2 regions of the Clostridium sp. 19966 genome follow, and region 2 is predicted to be linked to the other one. Evidence: a T-box and tRNA genes for the amino acid it is inferred to sense, from the RefSeq annotation. Region 2 holds a T-box; the other holds one or more tRNA genes.
What was found. The T-box of region 2 lies ahead of thrS (threonine--tRNA ligase). A T-box ahead of a tRNA ligase gene usually reads a tRNA of that ligase, here a tRNA-Thr.
Positions count from the first base shown of each region.

Region 1: it has a tRNA-Thr gene. The T-box ahead of thrS (threonine--tRNA ligase) is inferred to sense a tRNA for this amino acid. The anticodon was not compared.

Region 1 is NZ_JACTOJ010000012.1:28,998-34,327, forward strand. It holds gene IAI10_RS13320 (hypothetical protein) at 1-631, opposite strand, end outside; gene IAI10_RS13325 (hypothetical protein) at 619-1,155, opposite strand; gene IAI10_RS13330 (hypothetical protein) at 1,148-2,389, opposite strand; tRNA gene IAI10_RS13335 (tRNA-Thr) at 2,655-2,727, opposite strand; gene IAI10_RS13340 (MFS transporter) at 3,016-4,287, shown strand; gene hisA (phosphoribosylformimino-5-aminoimidazole carboxamide ribotide isomerase) at 4,372-5,124, opposite strand; gene IAI10_RS13350 (Nramp family divalent metal transporter) at 5,204-5,330, opposite strand, start outside.
Region 2 is NZ_JACTOJ010000016.1:110,265-115,594, reverse strand. It holds gene IAI10_RS16105 (PadR family transcriptional regulator) at 1-293, shown strand, start outside; gene IAI10_RS16100 (D-isomer specific 2-hydroxyacid dehydrogenase family protein) at 290-1,273, opposite strand; gene thrS (threonine--tRNA ligase) at 1,409-3,346, opposite strand; T-box leader at 3,407-3,623, opposite strand; gene IAI10_RS16090 (DUF6320 domain-containing protein) at 3,685-4,341, opposite strand; gene IAI10_RS16085 (hypothetical protein) at 4,355-5,330, opposite strand, start outside.

The DNA.
Region 1 (5,330 bases), on a different contig from region 2:
TTTGCTTTTCTTTTCTCTTTAGTTCAGAAACCTTTTTATAGTATTCTCCATATGATTTTCCCATTAAAACTTCAAAAATAGCTTTTCTATACATCTCAGAATCTGCTAAATAGAAATTATTATCTAATGTCTTATAAATCGGGCTAGGATCTGCTTGTTGATCATGATAAATTAGCCTCATTAAATCATAAAAATTTAATTTCCAGTTTATGTTTCCTTGAAATATTTCAAGCACTTCTATATGCAATTGATCTAATAACCAATCGGAAAATGTAAAACTATCATTATATCTATTCACCGGAAAAACTCCGATTGCTTCACCACTAGCTAGAACAGTTATATCATTTTCATATATAAATCTTGTTAAGCAATAACCTTTATTATCTATTTCTACAAATAATTTCACATAATTATTTTTATCACTACAAATTTGAGTATGCTTACTTTTTTTACTGCTTTTATCAAAAGCTCCTACTGATCCTCCCAATGCAAAATATATTAAATTCATTAGAGTGGTCTTACCAGTACCATTTCCCCCATTAATTATATTTAATCCATTATTAAGCCATGGTGATTCATATGTATATTTTTCTCCAATATACATTACCTTTCTTATCGCTAGGAATCCCATTTCGCCACCCCATTTTCTTTAAAAATTTTATCATAATAGGTACTATATTTCACAGTTCTTAATCTAGACCAGATTTTTTTTATTTCATCTATATTGTCCATTTCAATATTAAACAATCTATTTTTAAAAAAATCTTTCCCTAATGAATTCATATTAACACTTACTTCTATTACTTCATCGTTTTTTATTAAATTTATTATCTTTTTTCGTTCTAATGCGAATAATATCCTAAGTAAATCCTTTTTAATAATTTTTGATTTAGCATATATGTCTAATATTCTTTCCTTATCAGTACTATTTAATATTATATTTTTATCTATAGCCATTTTAAATAAATTTATATTTTTATAATTTGATATAAAATATATTAATGAAGCTAATTTTTCAGGATATTTAAATGCAGTATCAATACTTAAGCAGTTAAATTTATATAATATTAAAAGCAAATTATATGTTATAAAATAATAATCTTCACTTTCTATGAACATTATACGCTTTTTAGATTTACTTCTATTTTCATCCATTATTTTCACCCTTTTCAAAAGATAAAAAACAACTATCATATAATATTAATATTGTTTTTTCTAAAACATCACTATTCTTAAAGCAATACCTATAGTCACGAGATTTGTCCTTTAAATATTCTTCTGAATAGCATTTTAGCTGTTTAAACACATTATTAATAGTATCCTCATCTATTTCTTTATTTTTTTCTACAAGGTACTTGTCAATCACGTCATCGCAAGCCTCATATACTCTATATTGATAAGATTTAGATTCTCGTTCATCTACGTTCTTATGTTCACTTCTTCCTGCTGAAACGCGCCTTGATATTTTACCAATATTTCTATCTCCATAAGTGGGACAAACAGCTTTTATTTTTTCTATAATATTTCTTTTATCAGTAGGCTCAGGAAGGTTGTCCCAATCCTCGTAAGCTTTATCTACTTTTAAATTAACTCCTCTACTAATTTCAAGAAATACTTGGTTTACCTGTGAAACGTGTACAAATCTTCCTGCCATATCTGAAGCAAATTGACTTTCTTCTATCAAATTTTCCAATCTTGCCATTATAAACTCTTCTTGATTATATAAATTTGAATCAAAATAGCGAGACTTTCTAATTTTAGTTTTTATTCTGTCTTTAAGCTCATTATCAACAATGCTATCAAATTCCCATGTTATTGACTTAAAGAAAATATCCCAATCATCATCAGAAAATTCTCTTATAATATCACTGTTTCCTTTCTCCTTATGATTACTGTATATTTTCTCATAAGCTTTACAACATGCTCTTACCAATAAATTAAATACACCTTTTTCTTTATAATTATGTAATTTCAGTGATTCCAAAAGCGGAATTTCAACTTTATCTTGCATAATATCTTTCAATATGCCAGTTTTATATTCATTTCCATAAACGGCATTAGTATAAAATCCAAACTGTATACTTTTACTTAGTTTTTCTTCAATCCAAACGTCTAAAAAACTTGTTATAGTTTTGTAGACTTCTTCACTATTAAAAGTGAAGACTGTTCCCTCTTTATAATCTTTATTCTGTTCATAATTTTTATATACGCCTTCTTTTGTTATGAATTTTTCGTATTTATCCTCTTTATATTCAATTGTACAAAAAAAATGCATAACATCATTACTTTCTAAATGAAAATCAAGTAGTCGATCGACGGCTCTTAATTTTTGCAATATTCTCCCTTTGTCAGAATCACTTGCCTCTCTATTTATTGTATCATTTTCCATAATATCACTCCCGATTATTCATATTTACTATTTCTACAATTAATCGAAATTTCCTTCTATTTTTAACTTTTTTCGATATTTACTAGTTACTTAATAGAAATTATGGACGTGACAATTTCCAATATATTATGTTTTAATTAAAGGAATTACATTTCAACTTTAACATTAAATTTTCAAATATAAAGTATTTATTTTCCCGTCGTCAATCCGTCGTCAATTACAAAAAACAAAAAGGGTTGAATCTCTTCAACCCTTGATATCACTAAGCTCCCAAGCGGAATCGAACCGCTGACCTACTGATTACGAATCAGTTGCGCTACCAGCTGCGCCATGGAAGCATATTCTCTTTTAGCCTATAATTAGGCTTTACCTTTATAATATACTCCTATTTGTATACTATAGTCAATATTGTGTGTTTTCATAGACCTTCATTTTATAATTACGATTCAAAGTCAATTAATTTTATGCACTTCTATGAATGCTTGACCCACATGCTTTATAAAAATCTCCATTTATCCATGATTATTTATAGAAAAAAATCCAATTGTTTTTATGTCTCATACTTCATAAAATATACCTTAAGAAAAGGTTTTAATTTTATGAAGGGTAGGATGGGGTTGGCAAAAATGATGAGCAAAGATGAAAGAGATAAATTTATACAAAAGAACGTAAAATACAATTTTATATTAAATTCTGTGGACGGAGCTGCTTTTTCCTTGGGGCTGGTGTTTATATCCTTTAACACTATCTTTCCTGTATTTTTAAAGAAGCTGGGAGCCAACAATTTTTTAATTTCTTTGATACCTTTTATTACTATTGCCGGCAGCAGCTTTCCTCAATTATTTGCTGCTCATTATGTTAAGAATTTGTCTGTTAAAAAGCCTTTTACAGCTTTTATTGGTCTGCTTCAGAGAATTCCATGGCTTATTTTAGGAACTGTTACTGTAATTTGGGGCAGCAAGGCTCCTAATATAGTTTTATTTTCTGCTCTTTTTATGCTGGTTTTTTATATGGTGGCTGGAGGTCTTTCAGGTCCGGTTTGGTTTGACCTCATATCAAAAATCACTCCTATATCCTTAAGAGGAAGACTGATGTCTGCCAGAGCTATAATAGGACAACTATTCGGAATAATTGGTTCTTTTTTTACTGCTTATATCATTGGCAATATAGCTTATCCTTATAATTATGCTGCTCTATTTTTTATATGCTTCGCTATTCTTATGATTTCTTGGGCAGCCTTTGTATTTTTGAAGGAACCTGAGGATGAAGTTAATGAAAACACTGAGGATTTTTGGCTATTTGTAAAGGGAATTCCATCCATACTAAAAGGCAATAAAGATTTCAGAAGCTTCGTTATATCCAGAGCTTTTTTTGAGCTAGGCATAGCTGTAACTGCATTTTATTCCGTATATTCCATAAAGCATTTTTCTCTTCCAGACTCCTATGCAGGAATATTTACCACTGTCACCTCCATTGCTTATGTAGCTGGAAACTTGGTACTTGGCTATCTAGGTGATAAAAAAGGTCATAAGCTTAACCTTGTAATTGGAATGATATCCTGCGCCTTAGGAGCTATTATTGCAATGCTGGCTGGGAATGTAGCTATTTTTTATATTATATTTGTGCTTGCTTCCATAGCTCAAGGTGCTAGGGATGTTTCCGTAAGCAATATCACAGTAGAGTTTTGCAGCAGCAGTGAAAGAGCTGCCTATATAGCCATAAGCAGCATAATCATGATTCCAATATCCTTAATAGTTCTCCCTATGGGCTCCATAGCAGATATATTCGGATATAATTATTTGTTTCTTATAACCATGCTTTCCTCAATTGCAGCTTTTGCAATACTGTACTTTAAAGTTAGAGATCCAAGGCATAAGCATATAAGCAAAGCTAAATAATGGTTTATATGGAAGCCCTCATATTCCCCAGGAAATATCAAAAGGAAAGCTTTTTAGACTTTCCTTCTTTTAAAACATATCCAGTCAAATATGTTTAACCCTATCATAGCTCAGCCTTCCACCAAATATATCTAGAGAACTTCCTACGGTGAAATCTATGTTTCCTTTTCCAAGAGTTCTTATCTCTTCCATGTCTTCAAAGCTGCTTATGCCGCCTGCATAAGTGGCTGGAATGCTGATGAGCTCTCCCAAAATTTTAACTAAGTTTTTCTGTATACCGCTGCTCTTGCCTTCCACATCCACAGCGTGTATCAAAAATTCATCACAGTAGCTCTCCAGCTCCTTTATAGTGTTCTTTTCAATCTTTACCTTGGTGAATTTTTGCCATCTGTCCGTAACCACAAAATATTCACCTTGCTTTTCTCTGCAGCTTAAATCTAAAACCAACCTTTCTTTGCCGATTTTAGCTACAAGCTTATTAAGATTATGGAAATTTATCTCTCCGTCCTTAAATACATAAGATGTCACTATAACATGGCTGGCTCCATTTTCAAGATATATTTCGCAGTTTTCATCCTTTATGCCTCCGCCTATCTGAAGCCCTCCTCTATAAGCCCTTAAAGCCTTAAGTGCTTCTTCATCATTGCCTTTTCCAAGCATTATCACATGTCCGCCAATTAACTTATCTCTTTTAAACATTTCCGCATAGTAGGAGGAGTCCTTATCTGATACAAAGTTCTCTATAATGCCTTTGCCGTCATCTCTTAGACTGCCTCCAACTATCTGTTTAACTTTACCTGAATGAATATCTATGCACGGTCTGAACTTCAACTGCATCTCCTCTATTCTCAATATATTTACCCAAATGAGGGTTACCCTTATTTAAGACATAACTTAGCATAATTATACCTTCATATCAGCCCCGAAACAAGGTTGAAAATATTAGGAGTACATTTAACAGCACTATTGTAGAAGTAATTATGATTCCTATGATCTTTACCTTCTTACTATTAACAAAATCTTTCATTAAAGCCTTTTTGCTG
Region 2 (5,330 bases):
CCTATTGTATACAGGTTCTAGACCAAAACAAAGTACTAAAGCTTCTAGATGAAATGGAAAATAGAAATAAACTAAGATTAGAAAAAAATTTAAAATCTTTAGAAGAATTAAAAATCAAGTTTAATGGAAAACTCGATTCAATTAATTCTCCTAAATTTGGTGTTTATCTACTAATTCAAAAAGGTATAAACGAAAGTAAACTTGGGTTAAAATGGTGTCAATGGGTAAGAAGCTTATATCAAAAAAAAGAAGTTATCAACTTTTTTAATGAGAATTTTGAATATTTTCTTTAACATTTAACTTCCCAGGGATTTTCTTTACCTTCCATAAATAGAATGCAGCTTAGTATGGAATTTTCAACCATATCACTTACTGCTTGATTTGTGTAAAAAGCGGTATGTGGAGTAATTATTACATTTGGATAAGATTTTAAGATAGCTAACTCTCTATTAGTTAATACCTCACATTTCAAATTATTATAATATATATCACTCTCATTCTCGATAACATCCAAAGCTGCTCCGCCTATTTCTTTATTTTCAATAGCATCAATCAAATCGCTGGTATTTATGAGTGACCCTCTAGCCGTATTTATGATAAATGTTCCTTTTTTCATCTTAGCTATGCTATCTTTATTTATAAGATGATAGTTATCCTCGGTAGCAGGTGCATGAAGAGTGATGATATCGCTTTTCTTAAAAAGTTCATCTAAAGTTACATAACTAGCCATAGACTTCAATTTATCATTTTCATATAAATCATATGCTATAATATTGCAATCAAATCCCGTTAAATTCTTGATTACAGTAGCACCAATTCTTCCCGTTCCAATAACTCCAACAGTTAAATTATGCAATTCCTTGCCTTGAATTCCCACTAGAGAGTAATCTTGCACATTGCTCCTTTCTAATATAGCCTTCACCTTTCTTGTAACCATAAGAATCATCATAGCTGTGTAATCTGCTACACTTCTTGGAGAATAAGTTACATTTCCCACATGAATACCTAATTCCTTAGCTTTCTGTATGTCTATATGATCATATCCTATAGTTCTTGTAGATATAAACTTCACTCCATTTTCATAAAATTTTCCCATAAGCTCAGATGATATAGGAGTTGTAATTATACTTATGCAGTCAAAATCTTTAGCAAGATCAGCATTTTCTATACTTGGTCCTTCTTTATATAAGGTCAATTCCACATTATATTTGTTTTTGAACTCTTCAAAATACTGTGCCTCATCTTGTCTATAACTATATACTAAAATCTTCATAATTTTTTCTTCCTTTCCTACTATATAATATATATTTTATCATTAAAATTTTTATATCGCACAGAAATTTTTTATTAAAAACTAAAGGATGTTTTAAAGACGAAGCATTTAAAACACCCTTTTTATTATTTATAATTATTTAACTTTATCCGCTATCTCTTTTATAATTCTTTCAACAAAAGTATCCAAAGCTAATGCTCCTTCATCTCCATTTACTCTGCTTCTTACTGCTACCTCCTTGTTTTCAGCTTCCTTTTCTCCTAATATTAATAGATAAGGAACTCTCTCCATACGTCCTTCACGAATCTTATAGCCGATTTTTTCAGCTCTATAATCTGCTTCTACTCTCACTCTTGCTGCTTGAAGTTTTTTAACAACTTCTTCAGTATAATCATGATATTTTTCAGATATAGGTAGTACCTTTACCTGTACTGGAGCAATCCAGGTTGGAAAAGCTCCTGCATATTTTTCAATAAGCATTGCTAAAGTTCTTTCATAGCATCCTATGGAAGTTCTATGGATTATATAAGGATGTTTCTTTTCTCCATCTTTATCCACATAGGTCATTCCAAATCTTTTTGCTAAAGCGAAGTCTATTTGAACAGTTATTATAGTATCCTCTTTCCCATGAACATTCTTAAATTGTATATCTAGCTTTGGACCATAGAATGCAGCTTCTCCTTCTGCTTCCTTATATTTTAAGCCTATATGATCAAGTATATTTCTCATTATATTCTGAGTTCTTTCCCACTCTTCTTCAGAGCCAATATACTTCTCTTTATTTTTTGAGTCCCATTTAGAAAACCTATAGCTTACATCCCCTTCTATACCAAGGGTAGTCATCATGAAATTGATTAAATCTACAACTCCTTTAAATTCTTCCTCTAATTGATCTGGTCTAACTACAAGATGTCCTTCTGAAATAGTAAATTGTCTTACTCTTATAAGTCCGTGCATTTCTCCAGAAGATTCATTCCTAAAAAGTGTTGAAGTTTCACCATATCTTATAGGCAAATCCCTATAACTCTTCTGATCATTATTATATATTGTAAATTGGAATGGACAAGTCATTGGTCTTAGAGCAAACACTTCTTCATCCTTTTCTTCATCACCTAACACAAACATATCTTCCTTATAATGATCCCAGTGACCAGATACCTTATAAAGATCGCTCTTAGCCATAAAAGGAGTTTTTGTTAAAACATATCCTCTTCTCTCCTCTTCATCCTCTACAAATCTTTGAAGTACCTGAACTACCTTTGCTCCCTTTGGCATTAACAAAGGGAGACCCTGTCCTATAACATCAGAAGTAGTAAATAAGCCAAGCTCTCTTCCTAGTTTATTATGATCTCTCTTCTTAGCTTCTTCTACTCTTACAAGATGCTCTTCAAGCTCAGATTTTTTAGTAAAAGAAGTCCCATATATACGAGTAAGCATTTTATTTTTTTCACTGCCTCTCCAATATGCTCCTGCCACTAAAGTAAGCTTAGAGGCTTTTATATATTTAGTATTTAAAAGGTGTGGTCCGGCACAAAGATCTACAAATTCTCCCTGCCTATAAAAGGATATTACCGCATCCTCTGGAAGATCCTTTATAAGTTCAACTTTATAATTTTCTTTCTTTTCGTCCATAAATGCTAATGCTTCAGCTCTTGGAAGCTCAAATCTCTCAATAGGAAGTTCCTCTTTAACTATCTTTTTCATTTCAGCTTCAATTTTTTCAATTTCTTCTGCTGAGAAAGAACCTTCTTTATCAAAATCATAATAAAAACCATCATCAATAGCTGGACCTATAGCAAGCTTTGTATCTGGAAATAATCTTTTTACAGCTTGAGCCAGTACATGCGAAGTTGTATGCCAAAAAGCCTTTTTACCTTCTTCATCTTCAAATTTTAATATACTTAATTCACTGTCTTCTTTAATTATAAATCTAAGATCCTCTACCTTACCATTAATCAAACCAGCAAAGGTATTTCTTGCAAGACCTTCACTAATATCCTTTGCTACATCTATTATGGCCACAGGTGATTCATATTCTTTTACTGAGCCATCTTTTAATTTTATTTTTATCATTTTACTCATCCTTTCTTTAATATGTATAAAATAAAAAACTCTCATCTCTTTTCAACTTTGAAAAGGGACGAGAGTATAAATTCCCGCGGTTCCACCCAAATTAGCTGCATTATAAAAATAAAAGCAGTTCACTTTAATAATTTTAACGGATTTACCGGACTTTATTAGAGTCACTCTGAGGTGGTATTCAACATTTGCAAATTTAAGAATACTTTCAGCTGCTGTATTCTCTCTCTTTAAATCCTTCAATGCCTACTGTCCTCATCATAGAATTACATATTTACTTTAAATAATTATATCACTTTTATTAGCACTGTCAATTGCAATAAATTTATTTTTCAAAAATGCATCCTTTTTTTCGTTTCATATTTAAATTTCTTATCTCCAAAAATTATCATAGCAATAATTGTTATTACTCCATACACCGCCGAAATTATGCTTGGCCAAAGCACAAATTTGAATATCAATCTAGCAACTATAGGTATAAAGCAAATAATAACTATAGACGTCTGAAAAAGATAGAATTCTTTCCAAGTCATTTTTATACATATAACTATCACTGTTACTATAAGTGAGGATCCCCATAAAACAAAAGGCACCACATAGCTCATAGCCCATCCATTTTGATTAAAGGTGCTATCCACTACAACCAAAAATACACTTACTAAGATATTATCTTCTACCACCATCATGGCAGTTATTTTCTTTTTTATAAGCGGCTTTACTATAATAAAAAATGTCAGCCATATACCAAATATAGCTACTGTACACCAAAAATAATAATGTGGTGTGAGCAAATTAATTATAAATAATATGATACTTGCCGAAACAAGAATAAAAATCGATATTTTCATCTGTTTGCCGGTAGTTTTTACCACGCCTTTTCCAACACCAGGGTATACTTTATACTCTTCTTTTTCAATCAAATGTTTTCCGCATAGTGGACAATTATTTGCATTATACTTTATTTCAACATGACAGTTTCTACACTTCATACTACATATCCTCCTAATAATTCGCTTCCACACTAACAGATATACCATAACTAACTAAAGAATCTGTAAAGCTTTTGGTTACAGTATTTTCTAATATGGTGCTAGTAAAAGATATGCTCATCACATCATTAAAGCTTATAACAGCACAATTAAATACATTTTCTCTTGGCGCTCCCAAAACAAAATCAAACCTATCTATGTACTTTATCATTTCAACAGGCAAGGTAAGGTTTCCTATATTTGATAAAGTAGATGTAGTTATTCTTTCTCCATATAAACTAAAATTTGCTTTCAGCACTAGATTTTTTAAAAATAATGGAGCTAAACGCATTAAAATATTTTTCTCAGCATTTACATTTCCACTAAATTTGCTTCTTAACGCCGATATTTCAGTTCCTTCTCTTATTTGTCTTGAAACTTCTCTGCATATTTCTTCAAGATTAACATTGTCTGCCTCTACTTCTGGTTTATATTCTACATTTACATAAGAAGAAAAGTTTCTAACAGTTTTAGAAGCAAACCGTTTTCTCAGGTTTATTGGCACAGATATCTTTATAGGCTTTTTTTCTCCAGGATGATAAATTCTAGCATTGAGTACGGAGTGTATGAATAGAGCCGTTAAAAATTCAGTTACTGTAGCATTGAATTTATTTGCTGCAACCTTTAGTGAATTAACACTAACTATCACATGAAGCACCTTTAATGTGTTTCTTTTAATTGGTGTTCCTTTAATTTTAAAAGCTATGCTTTCTTTTAGATTCAGCTTATCCTCGGATGCTGCAACATGAAAAAAAGAATCTTCCGTTTCCTCAGCACTAGGTAAATCTTTATAGTGAAAAATATTGTATCTATCTAAATCTAAGGCTTCTTTAATTGGTTCTTCCCCATTAAGTGATGTTATATAATTAAATATTAATGTTTTTAGAAAAACTGTAGCCCCAAAACCATCTGTGATAGAGTGAAATACTTCTAATGATATCCTTCTGTTG